Regions from separate parts of the Janthinobacterium sp. GMG1 genome, predicted to be linked through region 1. Evidence: predicted binding sites of a transcription regulator. Region 1 holds the regulator's gene; each other region holds the start of a gene.
The links. Region 1 encodes LexA, which represses DNA repair genes until DNA is damaged. Its sites were predicted from a motif close to ACTGTATNNNNATACAGT; they were not measured.
Positions count from the first base shown of each region.

Region 1 (6,178 bases):
CGCACAGTTCCGCGTGCTGGTTAAACAATTCAAAAAACTTGCCCTCAGTGGGCATCAAGCGTCCAAACATGTCATTCTCCGTTAAGCATTGAGTCGTGTTATTTACTACAGAAAGCCGCCCCGTTATCGGGGGCGGCCGATGGAATTGCCAGTGCTGCTGAGTCTTAGTCGCCTTGGTAAAGCGCCAGGCCACCACTGTAATTGCCAAATTTGGTGTACTGCCCCATGAAGGTAAGGCGGATGCTGCCGATTGGACCGTTACGTTGTTTACCGATGATGATTTCGGCCGTTCCCTTGTCTGGCGAGTCGGGGTTATACACCTCGTCGCGGTAAATGAACAGGATCACGTCGGCATCCTGCTCAATAGCGCCCGATTCGCGCAAGTCGGACATGACGGGGCGTTTGTTCGGGCGTTGCTCCAGCGAGCGGTTCAGCTGGGACAGCGCGATCACGGGGCAACCGAGTTCTTTCGCCAGGCCTTTCAAGCCCCGTGAAATCTCGGAAATCTCCGTGGCGCGGTTGTCGCCCGGCGTATTGGCCGACATCAGCTGCAAGTAATCGACGATGATCAGGCCCAGCTTGCCGCATTGACGCGACAAACGGCGCGAACGGGCGCGCAATTCGATGGAATTGAGCGCCGGCGTTTCATCGATGTACAACTGCGCGTCGTTCATCTTCTGGATCGCATTCGTCAGGCGCGGCCAGTCTTCGTCGTTCAGGCGGCCCGTGCGCAGGCGGTGCTGGTCGAGCTGTCCGACGGAGCCGAGCATACGCATGGCCAGCTGGGCGCCACCCATCTCCATCGAGAACACGGCCACGGGCAAGCCGCTGTCGATGGCCACGTTTTCGCCGATGTTGACGGAAAACGCCGTCTTGCCCATCGAAGGACGGCCCGCCACGATCACCAGGTCGCCCGGCTGCAGACCGGAGGTCATGCGGTCGAGGTCGATGAAACCGGTGGGCACGCCCGTGATTTCACTCTGGTTGTCGCGGCTGTACAGTTCGTCGATGCGCTCGACCACCTGCGTCAGCAGGGGCTGGATGGCGGTCCAGCCCTGGGCGCCGCGTGCGCCTTCTTCGGCGATGGCGAAAATCTTCGATTCGGCCTCGTCAAGCATCTGCTTGACTTCCTTGCCTTGCGGGCTGAAGGCCGTGCCGGAGATATCGTCGGCGACGGTGATGAGTTTGCGCAGCACGCCGCGGTCGCGCACGATCTCGGCGTAACGCCGGATGTTCGCAGCCGATGGCGTGTTTTGCGCCATGGCGTTCAGATAAGCGAGTCCGCCCACATCATCGGCCTTGCCGAGCTGGGTCAGGGTTTCAAAAACAGTAATGACATCGGCTGGCTTGGAAGCGTTAACCATCTTGACGATTTGCTCGAAGATGATGCGATGGTCATAGCGATAGAAATCCTCCGCATGCATGAAGTCGGCGATGCGGTCATACGCGGCATTGTCGCGCAGCAGACCACCGATAACGGATTGTTCTGCTTCGATCGAATGCGGCGGAATACGGAGGGAATCCAGTTGCGGATCAGAGGGGGCGTTCATGGCGCGAATTATACCCGCTTCGGCGTGCTGGCAAAAATAAAGGGCTGAAATTGAGCGAAAAAAAGGCCACAAAAAAGCCGGGCGAACCCGGCTTTTCATAGTGCGGCAATGCCTGCGGGCCAGGCCCGCAGACGATTACGCGTTCGCGTCTGGAACGACAGCGATAACAACTTCCACAACCACGTCGGTGTGCAGAGCAACCGAAACGTTGTGCTCGCCAACGATCTTCAGCGGGCCGGTAGGCATGCGGATTTGTGCTTTTTCAACAGCAAAACCTTGCTTGGTCAGCGCTTCAGCGATGTCGAAGTTGGTGACGGAACCGAACAGACGGCCATCAACACCAGCTTTTTGAGCAACTTGAACGGTCAGACCGCTCAGTTTTTCGCCCTGGGCTTGCGATGCGGCCAGTTTGGCGGCAGCAGCTTTTTCCAGTTCGGCGCGCTTGACTTCGAATTCAGCCACAGCGGTTGCCGTAGCACGACGTGCCAGGCGTTGCGGGATCAGGAAGTTACGTGCGTAACCGTCTTTGACTTTGACGACTTCGCCGAGGTTACCGACGTTAACAACTTTTTCTAACAGAATGATTTGCATAGTTCTTCTCCAGGAATATCTGACCGATTAAGCGTGGTGCAGATCGGTGTATGGCAGCAGCGCGAGGAAGCGAGCGCGCTTGATTGCGGTGTCAACTTGGCGCTGGTAGTGCGCTTTGGTACCGGTCAGGCGTGCTGGCATGATCTTGCCGTTTTCTTGGACGAAGTCTTTCAGCGTGTCGACGTCTTTGTAGTCGACTTGCTCAACGTGAGCTGCGGTGAAGCGGCAGAACTTCTTGCGTTTGAACAACGGGTTTTGCTGTTTGCGTTTTTCTTTAAGCTTGAGCTTATTTTTGTCGAACTTTTTACCGAATGCCATGTCAGGCTCCTGTATCTAAAATGCGCTAGTCAAAATTGACTGCACTAAAATCAATGATGTGAAACACCAAACTCTTGCTGTTGCGGCTCTTCCTGGCCAGGAAACCCGTGAACTGATACACCCCGCCCAAGCTTGCCTGACTGAACCGGCCTGAGATTTCGCCAGCGGCTAGCGCGGCAACATCAAACTCGGTCAAACGGGCAATCCCTGCTTCCATCTGCTGCGAACTGTGTTGCAATACTGCATTCACAATCGGCAGCCCTGCCGGGGTATAGCGCAATATTTCGCGCTCGGCAATGATGGCGGTGACTTGTAGCTGGTTCAGCGCACGATCCTGGTCAAGAATTAAGCTGCTGCTGCGGCTGCGGCTGGAGCGGCTGCTGGTGCTTCGGTGCGGTGGCTTTTGGCCGCGTCTTCGCGTTGTACCGATTTCATCATCGGCGAAGGAGCTGTTTCAGCTTTCTTCATTTTAACGGTCAGGTGACGCAACACGGCATCATTGAATTTGAATGCTGTTTCCAACTCGACCAGGGTCTCGTTGTCGCATTCGATGTTCAGGCAGATGTAGTGTGCTTTAGGCAGCTTTTGGATCGAGTAAGCCATTTGACGGCGGCCCCAATCTTCCACGCGGTGAACCGAACCGCCGCGGGTGGTTACGCTGGCTTTGTAGCGTTCGATCATCGCGGGCACTTGCTCGCTTTGGTCCGGATGGACGATAAAGACTATTTCATAATGACGCATGCAAACTCCTTCAGGTCGGATTGATAATCGCCCACCCCGGCGTCAAGACGGGTGTGGGAAGGTCAGCCGAAGATTATAACCGCCTTTTGCAAACGTTTCAATCATTCCTTCCACCAGCACCCGAAAAGCCCGTGCGCCAGCGTGCTTTCGGCCCATGGACAAGTATTTCTTGCGAAATTCGCCGAAAACACGGAAATCCCCTTGCATAGTGGGCGATACTGTACAAAAATACAGACTGTTCATATAGACAGCATTTTAGTATGCACCCACCGCTCATGATCAAGCTGACAGCACGACAAGAACAAATCCTGAACCTGATCAAGGACGCGATTGAAAACACGGGCTTTCCTCCCACCCGTGCGGAAATCGCCAATGAACTGGGTTTCAAATCGGCCAATGCGGCCGAAGAGCATTTGCAGGCCCTGGCCCGCAAGGGCGCGATCGAGATTTCGCCCGGCACCTCGCGCGGCATCCGCCTGATCGGCGCCGCCGCTGAAGCGGCGCCATCGAAAGTGCCGGCAGCGCTGCTGATGTCGCTGCCGCTGATCGGCCGGGTGGCGGCCGGTTCGCCCATCCTGGCGCAGGAAAACCTGGAAGCGAGCTACAACGTCGATCCGGCCCTGTTCTCGGCCAAACCCGACTTCCTGCTGAAGGTGCGCGGCTGGTCCATGCGCGACGCCGGCATCATGGATGGCGATTTATTGGCCGTCAAGAAGGTCGACAGCGCCAAGAATGGCCAGATCGTCGTCGCCCGCATCGGCGACGAAGTCACCGTCAAACGCTACAAGAAGACGGGTTCCGTCATCGAACTGCTGCCGGAAAACCCCGACTTCAAGGTGATTACCGTGTCGCCGGAAGACGAGTTTGCATTGGAAGGTTTGGCTGTCGGACTGATGCGCAGCTGGCATTGACAAGCACGCCTTTGCAGGGCGCGCGGTTGGCGCCAGTTGCTGTTGGCGCCAACACTTCGAGCAAGATGGCGCGAGAATTACCGGCTGCCGCCGGGAGTCGCGACAACCACCGGCGGGCGGCGCTCCGCAGGCATCTTGGACGACGGGCGCCGGCCATCACTATCAAAAGCGGCGGTATCCACCGCCTTCTTGGCGGATTCGGCAAGCACATACGCTTCCGTCCTGGCTTGCCACGCCGCTCTTTTGGCTTCGGTCTGAGTCGCCTTTTGATTGGCTTCTGCACTGACCACAGTATAGGCCTTCTCCATCAACGCCTTTGCTTGCGTAAATTCCTGCTCATTCATCAAACGTTCAATGTCTGGGGGAATGTTTTTGCCAGGCGGCAATGACGCGTTGAGATTTTTGACAAAACCATTGTAGCAGGCGCTCCAAGCGTCGAGTCCTTCCTGCACCGCCATGATCTGGCGCTTGGTCTGCGACATCTCCGGCACCACCGGCTCCACACAGTTAAACTTGCTCAGGGAAATGTCAGCGCCCTTGTAATCGCGCGCATAGAAATCGATATCCGCACGGCGTGCGGCGCGCTGCCGGATCAGATCGAGCGCAGCATCCGCTTGCTTGTTGCCGCCGGTGGAGGACTTCTGAAACCATTCCCTGGCCGCGCTGACGTCACTGGTTACACCCTCACCATACAAATACATTTCGCCAAGATGGAACTGCGCTTCGGCATTACCAGCTGAAGCGAGCTTGTTATATAAACTCAGCGCCTGGGTATAGGATTGCGCTTCGAGCAAGCGATTTGCATCCGATAAATCATCGGCATACGCGCCGTAAGAAAACAGCATCGCAACAACAAATGTAAGTTTCTGCATGATCACCCTCTTGTAAAAGACTTATATTTATCAAATAAGACACAAATGTAAGCCCTTTCCAGGAAAAAGTGAATAATTATTATGCGCTCAATGCCGAACTGAAATCTTCCAGCAGGTCAGCCTCGTCTTCGATACCCACCGACACGCGTATCAGCGATTCGGCGATGCCCATGCTGGCGCGGCGCTCGGCGCCCATCTCGTAGAAAATCGTATGGGCGACGGGAATCACCAAGGTGCGCGTGTCGCCGAGGTTGCTCGCTGGAATAGCAAGATTGAGACGATTGAGGAAATCGAAGCAGTCGATGCCATCTTTCAGCTCAAAGCTGAACAGCGAGCCATAGCTGCGGAACAAATCCGTCGCCAGCGCGTGCTGCGGGTGCGACGCCAAGCCCGGGTAATGCACGGCCGCTACGCGCGGATCGGCGGCAAGCATGGTGGCCAGCGCCAGGGCGTTCGAGCAGGTGCGATCCATGCGCAAGGCCATGGTTTCCGCGCCGACGGCGATGTGGTGCGCCGCTTCCGGACCCAGCGAGGCGCCGAAATCGCGCAAGGCCTTGGCGCGGATTTGCGCAATGCCCCATTGTGCCGGTGCCGCCTTTTTATAATTCTCAAAGATGTTCGGATACCGCGTCCAGTCGAACACGCCCGTGTCCGTCAAGCTGCCGCCCAGCGCATTGCCGTGACCGCCAATCGATTTCGTCAGCGCATTGACGACCAAGCCCGCGCCCACCGCTTTCGGACGGAACAGGTATGGCGTCGTCATGGTGTTGTCGACGATGTACAAAATACCCTTCTCGCGGCACAAGTCACCGATTTTTGCCAGGTCGGCGATCTGCGTGCGCGGATTGGCGATGGTTTCGACAAACACGATGCGCGTGGCCGGCGTGATGGCGGCCGCCACATTGGCCACGTCGGTGGCGTCGACAAACGACACGGCGATGCCCTGCCCCGTCACCGTTTGCCACAGGCTGTTGGTGTTGCCGAACAAAAAGGCCGACGACACGACGTGATCACCGGCGCGCAGCAAGGATTGCACCACGGCGCCGATGGCGCCCATGCCGGTGGCGAAGCACAGGGTCGCCACGCCGTCTTCCATCTTGTTGACCTTGTCTTCCAGCGCGGAGACAGTCGGGTTGCCCTGGCGGCCATAGCGGAAACCCGGCTCCTTGCCCTGGAACACGGAAGCGAGCTGGCG
Region 1 is NZ_JAXQNT010000008.1:188,003-194,180, reverse strand. Features, by position in the region: gene SJI03_RS21135 (DUF47 domain-containing protein) at 1-70, opposite strand, end outside; gene SJI03_RS21130 (replicative DNA helicase) at 165-1,550, opposite strand; gene rplI (50S ribosomal protein L9) at 1,686-2,141, opposite strand; gene rpsR (30S ribosomal protein S18) at 2,169-2,459, opposite strand; gene priB (primosomal replication protein N) at 2,485-2,784, opposite strand; gene rpsF (30S ribosomal protein S6) at 2,805-3,200, opposite strand; gene lexA (transcriptional repressor LexA) at 3,476-4,111, shown strand; gene SJI03_RS21100 (sel1 repeat family protein) at 4,189-4,983, opposite strand; gene SJI03_RS21095 (cystathionine gamma-synthase family protein) at 5,063-6,178, opposite strand, start outside.

Region 2 (6,178 bases), on a different contig from region 1:
ATGATCACGCGCGGCTTGCACTTTGCCGCCCAGCGCAGCGTCACCCAGGCCAGGCCACGGATACGCTTCTCGACGGGCTTGCCGCCCTTGGCCTTGCTGAAATGCTTGCAATCGGGAGATAGCCAGACCAGGCCGACCGGGCGGTTGCCGGTGACCTTGATCGGGTCGACGTCCCACACGCTCTCGCACAGGTGCGTGGTGTACGGGTGATTTGCCGCGTGCATGGCTAGCGCTTCGGGGTCGTGATTGATGGCGATATCGACCGGGCGGCCGAATGCTTGCTCCAGGCCGGTGCTGGTCCCGCCGCCGCCGGCGAAGTTGTCGATAATCAACTCTGTGCCCAGGTCGAGGGACAAGGTGAAGGCGTCGCGCTTCATTGGCCCACCTCGGCAGCTGTCCGGCGAACGACCACGACAGGCATTGCACCCACCGTACCTCGAAAGTGTGGCGTGGCCACCTCGCCAGGCTGTTCTGGCTCGACGCCAAGCAGCGCCGCGCGCGAGGCGTCTTTCAGCACGTAGCGAATGCCAACCTGGCGCACATTGCCCTGGATGAAGCGCGAGAAGATCATGCGCAGGCGGTGTTCCATGCCCGCTTCTTCGATATCGAAGCCAGCGCGCTCGCAGATTTGGTAGAAGGTGCCTGGTCCGGCCAGCATCGCTTGCAGCAGCGCGTATGAGCGCGAACCCTGTTTCGGGAGCGTGATGCCTGAGCGGCGGCGCTTCGTCTTGTTTACGCCAAAAGTCGGACGCGCGCGATTGTCAGCTTGGCCAGTCACAATGCCACCTCCGCCAGTACCGAGTCGCGCCATTTCACTTGCTGGATGGGCGTGCCGCTTGAGTGCGCCTTGCCGGTGTCCATTACGAGCGCATGCTCCCTGCCCTTTTCCGTCGGCACCCAGTGTCCGGAGATGCTCTCCTGCAGGCCAGCCTGTGCCAGCAGCTGATTAAATGCCTTGGCGCTCTTAACGAAGCGGCTGCCCAGTTCCGTCGGCGTGTAATAAATCTCCTGGCTCGGCGTGGCCAGATGCGTGCGCTCCATCAGCTGCAGCATGTTGACGCCGGTGAGCGCGGCCGTGCCCTGGTTCGCACTGATCGCCGCGGCATTCTTGTCGAGGCCGATCAGGCGCGCGATGCCGAAGATGGCGCGGAATTCCTTGGCGGGCGAGATTGCGCTGGGCTTCGGCGCAGCGACTGGCGCCTGGCCGGTGGCCACGGCGTCGAAGGTGCGGATGACTTCCAGGTGGAACTTGGGGCTGATCCACATGGCGTAGGCGTACACCAGCTCCTTACACACGTAGGTGCCGCCGTTACGGCCCTGGGTGGTGATGGTCGGCAAACTCTGCGCCGGCGCAGAGTTTAATTCCGCCTCCAGTTCCTGGATTTCCGAGCGGCGGAAAAAGAATGCTGGCTGGTGGCGGCTTTCCGCGCCACCAGCCTTGTGCAAGTCGTTGAGGCAAAAGCGGCCTTCTTTATCGACCGCGATCAGCGTATTCGCTATCGTGATGCCTTTGTGTTGTACAATTTCGGTCATAAATTCTTTCGCGAATTTTTGTTGTTTCAAGGAAGCCCGCCTGCAAGCGGGCTTTTTTCATTTCTGGCCTTGCAGTTCCTGCAGCATTGCTTCGTAGTGCTGGCGCGTCCGCACGTGGCCGGGATCGACCGGCAATTCGCGCTCGGCCTGTTCCTGCTGCTGGGCGCCCTGCTCGGCCTGCGCCGCGCTGGCGCCGGACTCGAGCTGCATGGTCGACCAAGTCAAGCCGCCACCTCTGGCGCGGCCAACATGGCAATGGCTTTGAGCTCGCGGATAGCCATGTCGGTTACTTCGTGCATGCGGATCAGCAGCGAGGGGCCGACCGGCAGGCGGCCGTGGCGAATCTTCGAGATCACCGGCGGCGCCACTTCGAGTGCGCGCGACAAGGCTGCGTCGTTTTTCAGGTCCAGCTTTACCATCACCGCATCGAGCAGCTGGCCGTTGCCGGCGACGTTGTCGAGCGTTTGGCTCGGGGAATGGATTGGTGTTTGCTTCATGTCAGGCTCCAAGTTGATATTTAATAAAGTGGCCGATTCCGGCCGTGCAATGCTGTAGCTGTCGGGTGCGGGTTCGTTATGGCGGCTCGCGCCGCGGCACCTCGTACTTCTTCGCCACTCTGTCGGTGGCATCGCGCCATTTCTGGCGCGCTTCCTTGTGCGCGGCCTTCGCCGTACTCTCGCCCTCCCCGTCTTTGGCGCCCTGCAAGTCCTTCTCGGCCTGGCGGTAGATCATGGAACGCTGGAAGACCAGCTCCTTTTCCTCGGCTGTGACCTCGGCTTGCTTATTCAATAGCTGCCTCCATGCCGTTAAACCCGCATCCGCACAACGCGCGGGACCAGGCCAAAGCTGGGGCGCTGCGCCTGGAGTGGGCCCAGCTTTTCCCGTGATTTGGGTCTAGCCCCGCTCGAAAACGGCGGCGTATCATTCCGTTTCGGTCTGGCGTCCAGGTGATTGCGGATGATCACGATCGTGCATTCGTTCAGCACGTCGCTGACCGACTTGCGCATCGAAGTGCATGCGGCTTGCAGGGCATCTTTGTTCTCGTCGGTGATGTAGCCCTTGACGAGCGCGGTACGTTTTTGCTTCTGTTTCATGGTTTTCTCCTGGTGGTCGGTGTTACAGGGTTTGGGTACAGCGAAAAAATAGGCAGAAGTTGCCAACGTGTTAAATTTCTATTCCTGCATGTCAATTCACAGGAAAGGCAACCTCCATGGAAAACGAAACTTATGTGGTAAGGCTCGCTCTGGATGCGAACGCTCCGGTGCCTTGGCCTAAAGCCGTGCCAGCGCCTGCTGTTGGCGACAAAATAACTGGCTTAATCCACGGCCTCACAGTCAATGGGACGGTTGTCGAACGTGAATGGGGTGTCGACTTTGCTCCTGGAAAAGCGGTGATTGCCTCTGTGCTGACGATCACTGTGGAATCTCAATCAGTGGCGCGACCAAAACTGGCAACAGTCCACCCGCCGAAACGTTGACGGCATTCGAGCGCGACGGGGAAATGGGGATCAGGCGGATCATGGCTTGGCGCCCTGGTCTATGCCTTCGGCGGCCCGCGGTGGCACGGTGTCGAAGATGGCGTTGGTGGTGGGCGGATGGCGGCCGCCGTGGCCTGAGTCGGGCGCGGGGTCGGTATCGCGGCGCAAGGCGGTAGCCTCCGCCGGTCGAAAGAAGATTTCTGGGTGGGCGAGCTGAACTTTCGGAGGCACGCCGCGAACGGTCCAGTTCTGCACCCGCTGAACGCCGCCCTGCTTATCGTAGCCGAGCCGTTCAGCCAGTTTTGTGGCGCCGCCGAGTGATTCGATAAGTGCTTTGTGGTCTGACATCGCTGGTTACCTGGTTGGTAGATTTAGCGACATTAAACACTATGTTTATAAACAAGTCAAACATTCTTAACCATCTTGTGTAACACAAACTGTTTAGTTAACGTGAAAATAGCGGATGCACAATCAAATGACACGACTTTATGAGGCGGCCAAACTCCTAAAGGGGATTGAAGGCCAGTCCGACGTCGCGCGCGCCATGAACGCGTCACCCCAGACCATCAACAATTGGGAGGCGCGCGGCATATCAAAATCAGGAATGCTAAAAGCTCAGGCAGTATTTGGTTGCTCCGCAACTTGGCTTGATACTGGTGCTGGCCAGATGATGCTAGCCCCCCCGGATGATCCTGGCATTCCAGGCTCGATGCGTGTGGAGCTACGCGACGATTCGTCCGGCGACTACTACAAAATCCCGAAGGTTCAACTACGGCTGCAGGCTGGTATCAATGGCGTTCAGACCGAACCCGACAACTCCGACGGCGGCCTGGTGAGCATTCCTCGCGACTGGGCCGACCGCGAGGGCTACCACCCTACTCAGCTGTTGGCCACCAAAGTACGCGGTGAAAGTATGGAACCTGCTCTATATGAGAACGACGTGATTGTAATTAACTTGAGTGACAAAAAGCCGCTCGACGGCGAGGTCTACGCCATCAACTACGAAGGTGAGGCTATCGTCAAGCGCATGTCGCGCGATGCTGGCGAGTGGTGGTTGATGTCGGATAATGCCGACCAACGCAAGTATCACCGCAAGCTTTGTCGTGGTGCCGAGTGTATTATTATTGGTCGCGTGATCCGCCGCGAAGGCGGCCGGATATGAGGCGCACCGCACTGGGAATTGCAGCAGCCACCCTCATTATGTCCACCGGCGGGGCTGGTGCGCAGCAAATCAAGGAACCAGCCGCTATTGCAAAATTTGTCGGGCCGTTCAAGACCTACACTGGCCAGCCGCTAATTGAACTATTGGCACAATACGGAATGCGTATCGAATGGATCCACACCACGCCGATTGATAAAATGATCGCTGCTGTTCGGCGCCCAGGCGACCAAAACGGTGACCTGGTGACAATACTATCTCTCACGGGAAAACCGAAAAAGATGCCTTGCAATCTGGATAGATGGATGCGGCAGGGCTACGCTGGCGGGCATGCTGAGGATATGGCTGAGATTATGTATAGAAATGGTCGGTTTTTGATTAATGCTTCCGATCTAAACCCGGTTTTGTATTGGGCTGCGACAGGCAAGTGTTCGACGCAATACGCACTGTAACTGCCCGACCTGTTGAACATCACAGCCGCTATAGTAGAAGCCAAGGGCATTCGACTGGCTGTTGTGCTCGCTCCGTTGATTGAAGTCCACCCTACTCCTAATCTAAGCCTGCTCCGTCGCGCGCAGAATCTTTTCCCCACCCTGCCAATCATGCTCCTGTCGCCTCGCGTGGGCGGCTTCTCGCACAGCTACGCTACTTTCAAGCTCGACGAAATCATCAAGCACCTCAATGCCCATGAGATTGGGTGGCGTAGCTATACTCCCGCGCTAACGCTGCTGCCTGACGTCGCCCTTCCGTTCTAGGCAAACACCAACACCATCCCAGCCCGCATTACGCGGGCTTTTTTTCGCCTAAAAATTCATCACGTGTAATTTTTTCTGAAATATTAAACAAACTGTTTGACTCGCAATATAAACATGGTGTTTAATGACGTCATTGAACAGCAACCACCGGAACAAATGATGATCAGGAAAAGTAAGCAGAACTGGGCAATAGGAGCAACGGTCAAAGTCGGCTTCTTGAATGGCTTGCTGGTAGTCGCCGCGGTACCTACTCCAGGTGATTCCACGCCTGATGCATACGTCCTCTCTCGAAATAACCAGTTCTATTCCTTCGTGCCCCACAACGGCCTTGCAAAGATCAACTCGATTGAAGCCATCGAAATGATTGATGCCGCGAAGCTGCAGGCTGAACGCGCAACGAGCGCTGCGATCGAAAAAGCGGCCGCCTCGGCGCGTCATATCGAAGTCATCAACAAGTTGATGTTCGCTTAAAGGAGCAGGTCATGTCACGCGCCGAACTAGCAGCACTTGAAGCAGCCCTGATCGCCGCCGGCGAACAGATCCCGGTCGTGCACGTTGCTGCTGCGCGTGCTTAACCACCTTTCACAGGAATACATCATGCACACCGACACCATCGCCAAAACCAGCAACTTCCGTAGCGCCGAAGCCTGCACCGACTTTGCGCTCCAACGCGCCTTCGCCCGCTGGGTGGCGGCTCTTGAAATGGCACTGGGTTTCAAGCTCGATGCGTCAGCACTAGAACTCGCCGACGAACTGTTCGCCTCGGACTGGTCTGTCGAGGACGCGGCCGGTGAATTGTCGAAGGCGGCCTGAGATGAGCGCCCGCGACCACGACGCCGCCCAGCTACAGGCTGAACTGGCCGAGGCCACAGCTACAGCGCCGGCCCCGCGCTTTCACTTCGACGTGACGATTCGCTTCACGGACGGCACGTACCGCAACAAGGTCCGGGCCCGCAACAAAAGTGTGGCGCATGCCATGGCCCTGACGGATGCACGAATGGCCTCTCCTTGCAGCACCTTCTACGGCAAAGAGCTCGGCCACCTGGTCGAGCTGGCCAAACCAGATCAGCGGTCGCCCGCGCCGTAGGCAAGGCGGGACAGGCCGGCGGGCCGGATAAATGCCCTGTGGGATCAGCATGCCCCGATTGATCTTCGTGAGGATCAGGCGCCCGGGGAAACCCGGCGCCACAACCAACCTTGAAGGAATTACAGCATGTCGACTTTCAATAAAGACCAGGCCGTGAACGTGAAAGG
Region 2 is NZ_JAXQNT010000003.1:570,991-577,168, forward strand. Features, by position in the region: gene SJI03_RS11295 (DNA cytosine methyltransferase) at 1-377, opposite strand, end outside; gene SJI03_RS11300 (hypothetical protein) at 374-778, opposite strand; gene SJI03_RS11305 (KilA-N domain-containing protein) at 775-1,533, opposite strand; gene SJI03_RS11310 (hypothetical protein) at 1,591-1,758, opposite strand; gene SJI03_RS11315 (hypothetical protein) at 1,755-2,030, opposite strand; gene SJI03_RS11320 (hypothetical protein) at 2,107-2,322, opposite strand; gene SJI03_RS11325 (hypothetical protein) at 2,340-2,627, opposite strand; gene SJI03_RS11330 (hypothetical protein) at 2,744-3,010, shown strand; gene SJI03_RS11335 (hypothetical protein) at 3,050-3,358, opposite strand; gene SJI03_RS11340 (LexA family transcriptional regulator) at 3,486-4,172, shown strand; gene SJI03_RS11345 (hypothetical protein) at 4,169-4,621, shown strand; gene SJI03_RS11350 (hypothetical protein) at 5,039-5,395, shown strand; gene SJI03_RS11355 (hypothetical protein) at 5,522-5,737, shown strand; gene SJI03_RS11360 (hypothetical protein) at 5,739-6,011, shown strand; gene SJI03_RS11365 (hypothetical protein) at 6,138-6,178, shown strand, end outside.
Region 2: a site for LexA is predicted at 3,397-3,414, ahead of SJI03_RS11340 (LexA family transcriptional regulator). Genes of this name have one in related genera too.

Region 3 (6,178 bases), on a different contig from region 1:
GCGTGTTGTAACTGATGAAGACGACGCCGCCGACTTTCAGCTTGCGCCGCAGGAAGTCGACGATCAGCGCGCGATTGTCCGCCGAGACCCAGCTCCAGATCCCGTGCAGGCAGATAAAGTCGAAATCGGGCAAGTCGTCGCGGCGGCAAAACTGCGCGAACGATTCGTCCGTGAACTGCGCTCCGGCGCCGGCCGCGCTGGCCAGCTCCTGCGCAAAGGCGGCCTGGGAAGGATTGAAATCATTGCCATGCCAGCGCGTGGCGGACGCCGCCGCATGGATGTTGGCGCTGATGCCCTGGCCAAAGCCCAACTCGCAAGCCGTGCCGCTGGCCGGCAAGGCAAGGCCGGCGGCCAGCAGGGGCAACCGCAGGCGCAACGGATTCAATTCTTCGTAATAGCCATAGGTATAGGCGATTTCGGCCATATAGCCGGCATTCCAGTTGCTCATCTTGCATCCTGTCACGATCAGTGGTGCCGCGCGCATCGCACAGCGTTCGAGCGCCAGCATACCCGATCGCGCGGCGTCGCCATACGGGAAACAGATGGCGTTTGAGAGCGCAGTTCATGGCGGCACGACGGGGCCGCCATGGCCAGCCTTATTCCTCGTCGGGGTCCAGCCCCTTCAAGGCCACCTGCACGGCGCGCTGCGAAAAGCCGCGCTGCATCAAAAAACGCATCTGCTTGTTGCGTTGCTCGGCATCTTGCGCTACTTCACCAAATTTGCGGCGCCACACTTCGCAGGCGCGCGCGGTCTCGCCTTCGGCCAGGCCCGCCTTGAGTTCCTGCAGCGCCTCGCCGGCTATGCCATGGCTTTGCAATTCGGCCATGATGCGACTATTCCCGAAGCGGGCCGAGCGGCGGTGGATCAGCGACTCGGAAAAGCGCTCCTGCGACAGCCAGTTGGCTTGCTCCAGGCTGTCGAGCAAGGCTTCCACGTCATCGCCCTCCTGCGCATGGCGCTGCAGCTTGCGCCGCAATTCCATGCGGCTGTGTTCACGCATCGACAGAAAGCGGAGCGCCCTGCCCTTCAGGCTTAGTTGTACTGCGGCCATACACCCACCTTGTCTTTCATTCCACGATCACAGCACCCAAACACAATCGCCGCCCGGCGCAACAGCGCGGGACGGCGATCATGGTCACACCTTGCCAGACACCATCCGCCAGTGCGAATGGTGGCTGACGGCAGCTTACTCGGCAGCCTTGGCTTCTGCCTTGGCAGCCTTGTCGGCGGCTTTATCGGCTTTTTCCGGCTTTTCAGCAGCCAGCGGCGGCAGTTCGCGCACGCCCAGCGAAGCGCGGACCTTGTTTTCGATTTCGCGGGCCAGCGCCGGACGCTCTTGCAGGAAGGCGCGGGCGTTGTCCTTGCCCTGGCCGATGCGTTCGCCGTTGTAGCTATACCACGAACCGGATTTTTCCACGATCTTGGCATCCGAGCCCAGGTCCAGGATTTCGCCTTCGCGCGAGGTGCCGGCGCCATACAGGATGTCGAAGTGCGCTTCCTTGAACGGTGGCGCGATCTTGTTCTTGACGACCTTGACCTTGGTTTCATTGCCGATCACTTCATCGCCGGACTTGATCGAGCCGGTGCGGCGGATATCCAGGCGCACGGAGGCGTAGAATTTCAGCGCATTGCCGCCGGTGGTCGTTTCCGGGCTGCCGAACATCACGCCGATCTTCATGCGGATCTGGTTGATGAAGATGACCAGGGTATTCGTGCGGTTGATCGAACCGGTCAGCTTGCGCAGGGCTTGCGACATCAGGCGTGCTTGCAGGCCTGGCAGGGAGTCGCCCATATCGCCTTCGATCTCGGCGCGTGGCGTCAGTGCGGCCACGGAGTCGATGACGACGAGGTCGACGCTGCCCGAACGCACGAGGGCGTCGCAGATTTCCAGCGCCTGCTCGCCCGTGTCCGGTTGCGAGATCAGCAATTCATGCAGGTTCACGCCCAGCTTTTGCGCGTAACCGACGTCCAGCGCGTGCTCGGCATCGATAAAGGCGCAAGTGCCGCCCAGTTTTTGCATTTCAGCAATGGTTTGCAGGGTCAGGGTGGTTTTACCCGACGATTCCGGACCGTAGATCTCCACCACGCGGCCGCGCGGCAAGCCGCCCACGCCCAGCGCGATATCGAGGCCGAGCGAACCGGTCGACACGACTTGCACTTCTTCGATCGCTGCGCTGGCATCCATGCGCATGACCGAACCTTTGCCAAACTGCTTCTCGATCTGCGCCAGTGCGGCGGCGAGCGCCTTGGCTTTTTCCGATGCGGGTACTACAGCTTTTTTATCGTCCATATGTTCTTTCAGCCGTTCTACAGGTGCGGATTCACGTGACGCATCTACGTGAACCGTGCAGCCTGCGATAGCGCCAGTGGGTTAAATTCTTTACACAGACAGTACTGTATAAAAAAACAGTGATCAATGCAAGCGGAACGTGGATTTGTTTTGAAACAGATCAATACAAGCCTGGTTTCTCACAAAAACTCGCCACCTTGCGGAAAATGAAACACAATACAAACTTCTACCGCCGCAAGCATAGGAAGTGCACCATGCGTATTTTACTTGCCGAAGATGACAGCGTGCTGGCCGATGGCCTGACCCGCTCGCTGCGCCAGTCCGGTTATGCGATCGACTACGTCAAGACGGGCCAGGAGGCCGATACGGCCCTGTCCACCCAGGAATTCGACTTGCTGATCCTCGACCTGGGCCTGCCGAAGATGTCCGGCCTGGAAGTGCTGCGCCGCCTGCGCGCGCGCGCCTCGCTGTTGCCCGTGCTGATACTGACGGCCGCCGATTCCATCGAGCAACGCGTGAATGGCCTCGACCTCGGTGCCGATGATTATATGGCCAAGCCGTTCGCCCTGTCGGAACTGGAGGCAAGAGTGCGCGCCCTGACGCGCCGCGGCGCCGGCGGCGGCGCCGCCATCATCAAGCATGGCCCCCTCAGCTACGACCAGGTGGGGCGCAGCGCCTACATCAACGACCAGATGCTCGACCTGTCGGCGCGCGAACTGGGCTTGCTGGAAATCTTGCTGGGCCGTACCGGCCGCCTCGTCTCGAAAGAGCAGCTGGTCGACCACCTGTGCGAATGGGGCGAAGAAGTGTCGAACAACGCCATCGAAGTGTATGTCCACCGCTTGCGCAAGAAGATCGAAGTGGGCGGCGTGCGCATCGCCACCGTGCGCGGCCTCGGCTATTGCCTGGAAAAATACTCGGAAACGGCGCGCCTGAACGCTGAAGCGGGCGAGTCGGCAAGCCCGGCCAGCGGACCCGCCAGCAAGTGAAGGCGCGCGAGGCGCCAGCGGACGAGCCAGAAGACGACGACTGGTTCGAGCCGCCCACCACGGAACAGGATGACACCATCGAGCATTCGCTGTTCGGCGAAATCCTCGACTGGATGCTGGCGCCCTTGCTGCTGCTGTGGCCGATGAGCATTGCCATTACCTATCTGGTGGCCAAGGGCATCGCCAATCAGCCGTTCGACCATGCGCTGGAAGACAGCGTGACGGTGCTGACGCAGCAGGTCAAGCAGGCCGACGGCGCCATGCTGCGCCGCGTGCCGGAAAAGAACAGCAGTAATAGCGGCCGCGACTTCCTGCGCGGCGACGATATCGACACCCTGTATTACCTGGTAGTGGGTCCGCGCGGCGAATATCTGGACGGCGACCGCGATTTGCCGCCGCCACAGGACGCCGACAAATACCGCAGCGGCATGGTGCTGTTTCGCAACGACACCATCCATGGCACGCCCGTGCGCGTGGCGTTCAGCTATCTCGACATTCCTTCCGGCAATGACGATGAGCCCAGCCGCGCGCTGGTGCAAGTGGCGGAAACCCTGGAAAAACGCGCCCAGCTGGCCAATGAAATCATCAAGGGCGTGATTTTGCCGCAGTTCATCATCCTGCCCGTGATCCTGGCCCTGGTCTGGTTTGCCCTGGCGCGCGGCCTGTCGCCGCTGGCGCAATTGCAGGAACGCATACGCGCCCGGCCGCCCGACGATTTATCGCCCATCGAATCGGGCCAGGTGCCCGAGGAAATCACGCCGCTGGTCGGATCGCTCAACGAGATGCTGGCGCGGCTGTCGCTGTCGATCGACATGCAGAAACGCTTCATCGCCGATGCCGCGCACCAGATGAAGACGCCGCTGGCCGGCATGCGCATGCAATCCGAACTGGCCCTGCGCCAGACCGACCACGACGAGATTCACCGCTCGCTGCTGCAACTGGCGAAAAGTTCGGAAGCGGCCACGCGCCTGGTCAACCAGCTGCTGGCCTTGGCGCGCGCGGAAAACCAGCCGCAGGCGGGCACGGCGTTCGAGCCGATCGAGCTGAGCGAGCTGGCGCGCGGCGTGGTGCAGGACTGGGTGCAAGCCTCGTTTGCCCAGCATATCGACCTGGGTTTCGAGCAGCCCGCGTATTCGATCATGATTTCCGGCAATGCCATGATGCTGCGCGAGCTGCTGAGCAACCTGATCGACAATGCCCTGCGCTACACGCCGGCCGGCGGCAGCGTCACGGTGCGCGTGCGCAGCACCCTGGAACTGGCCATCCTGGAAGTGGAAGATACGGGCCCCGGCATTGCGCCGGCCGAGCGGGCGCACGTGTTCGAACGCTTTTACCGCATTCTCGGCAGCAATGTCGACGGTAGCGGCCTGGGCCTGGCCATCGTGCGCGAAATTGCCCAGCAGCATGGCGCCGAAGTCGATATTTTTAACAATCCGCGCGCGCAGTCGCCAAAGCTGCCGGGCACCCTGCTGCGCCTGAGCATCGCCCTGCTGTTGCCGGACGCGCCAGAAGAGGATGAGGTCACGTATGGATAAGCCGAGCCCAAGCGCTCCCCCGGCGCGGCCGGCGCGCACGCCCGGCCCCGAGCTGCAGGCGCGCCGCGATGTGCACTGGCGCAAGACGCGGCGCCTGACGGCCATCCTGCTGCTGGTCTGGCTGCTGACGGGCTTCCTGACCGTGTTTTATGCGCGCGAACTGTTGCATCTGAATCTGTTCGGCTGGCCGCTGCCCTTTTATATGGCGGCTCAGGGCGCCTCGCTGGTGTACCTGGCCATCATCGCCTTCTATGCCTGGCGCATGCGGCGCCTCGACCAGGCTTTTCATGCCGAGGAGCAGGCATGAGCACCCAGCGCAGCTTCTTTGCCCGCCTGTGCCGCTACTACCTGCTGTTTACGGCCGGTTTCGCCGCCTTCCTGCTGGCTTTGTCGGTGCTGGAACAGGAAGGCATGCCGCGCGCGTGGATCGGCTACCTGTTCATGCTCGTCACCATCACCCTGTACGCCACCATCGGCGTCATCAGCCGCACCTCGAACGTCACCGAATACTATGTGGCGGGGCGCAGGGTACCGGCCATGTTCAACGGCATGGCCACGGCCGCCGACTGGATTTCGGCAGCCAGCTTCATCAGCCTCGCCGGCGGCCTGTATCTGAACGGCTTCGACGGCCTGGCCTTCATCATGGGCTGGACGGGTGGCTATTGCCTGGTCGCACTGCTGATCGCGCCCTATCTGCGCAAGTTCAGCCAGTACACGATTCCCGATTTCCTCGCCGCCCGCTATGGCAGCGGCACCGACAAACGGGGCGCCAGCGTGCGCGTGGTGGCCGTGGCCGCCACCATCATCGTGTCGTTTACGTATGTGGTGGCGCAGATCTACGCCGTCGGCCTGATCGCCTCGCGCTTCACGGGCGTGGATTTTTCCGTCGGCATCTTCCTGGGCCTGGCCAGCATCCTCGTCTGCTCCTTTCTGGGCGGCATGCGCGCCATCACCTGGACGCAGGTGGCGCAGTACATCATCATCCTCGTCGCCTTCCTGATTCCCGCCATATGGCTATCGGTCAAGCATGCGGACAATCCCGTGCCGCAGATCGCCTACGGCAAGGTGCTGCCGCAATTGAGCGCGCGCGAACACGTGCTGGAAACGGATCCGAAAGAAAACGAGGTGCGCGCCATCTTCCACCAGCGCGCCATCAGCTACCAGGCGCGCATAGCCGGCTTGCCCACTTCCTGGGAACAAGGCCATCTGACGGCCCAGCGCCAGCTCGATAGTTTGCGCCAGCGCAATGCCTCGCTGTTCGACATCCGTAACGCGGAGCGCTACCTGATCGCCTATCCGAAGAGTCCGGACGAGGCACGCGTGCTGTGGCAGGCGGCGCAGGCGCAAAATCAGAAACGCGCAG
Region 3 is NZ_JAXQNT010000001.1:251,722-257,899, reverse strand. Features, by position in the region: gene SJI03_RS01230 (class I SAM-dependent methyltransferase) at 1-448, opposite strand, end outside; gene recX (recombination regulator RecX) at 597-1,052, opposite strand; gene recA (recombinase RecA) at 1,188-2,291, opposite strand; gene SJI03_RS01215 (response regulator transcription factor) at 2,546-3,280, shown strand; gene SJI03_RS01210 (sensor histidine kinase) at 3,277-4,815, shown strand; gene SJI03_RS01205 (DUF4212 domain-containing protein) at 4,808-5,122, shown strand; gene SJI03_RS01200 (sodium:solute symporter family protein) at 5,119-6,178, shown strand, end outside.
Region 3: a site for LexA is predicted at 2,395-2,412, ahead of recA (recombinase RecA). Genes of this name have one in related genera too.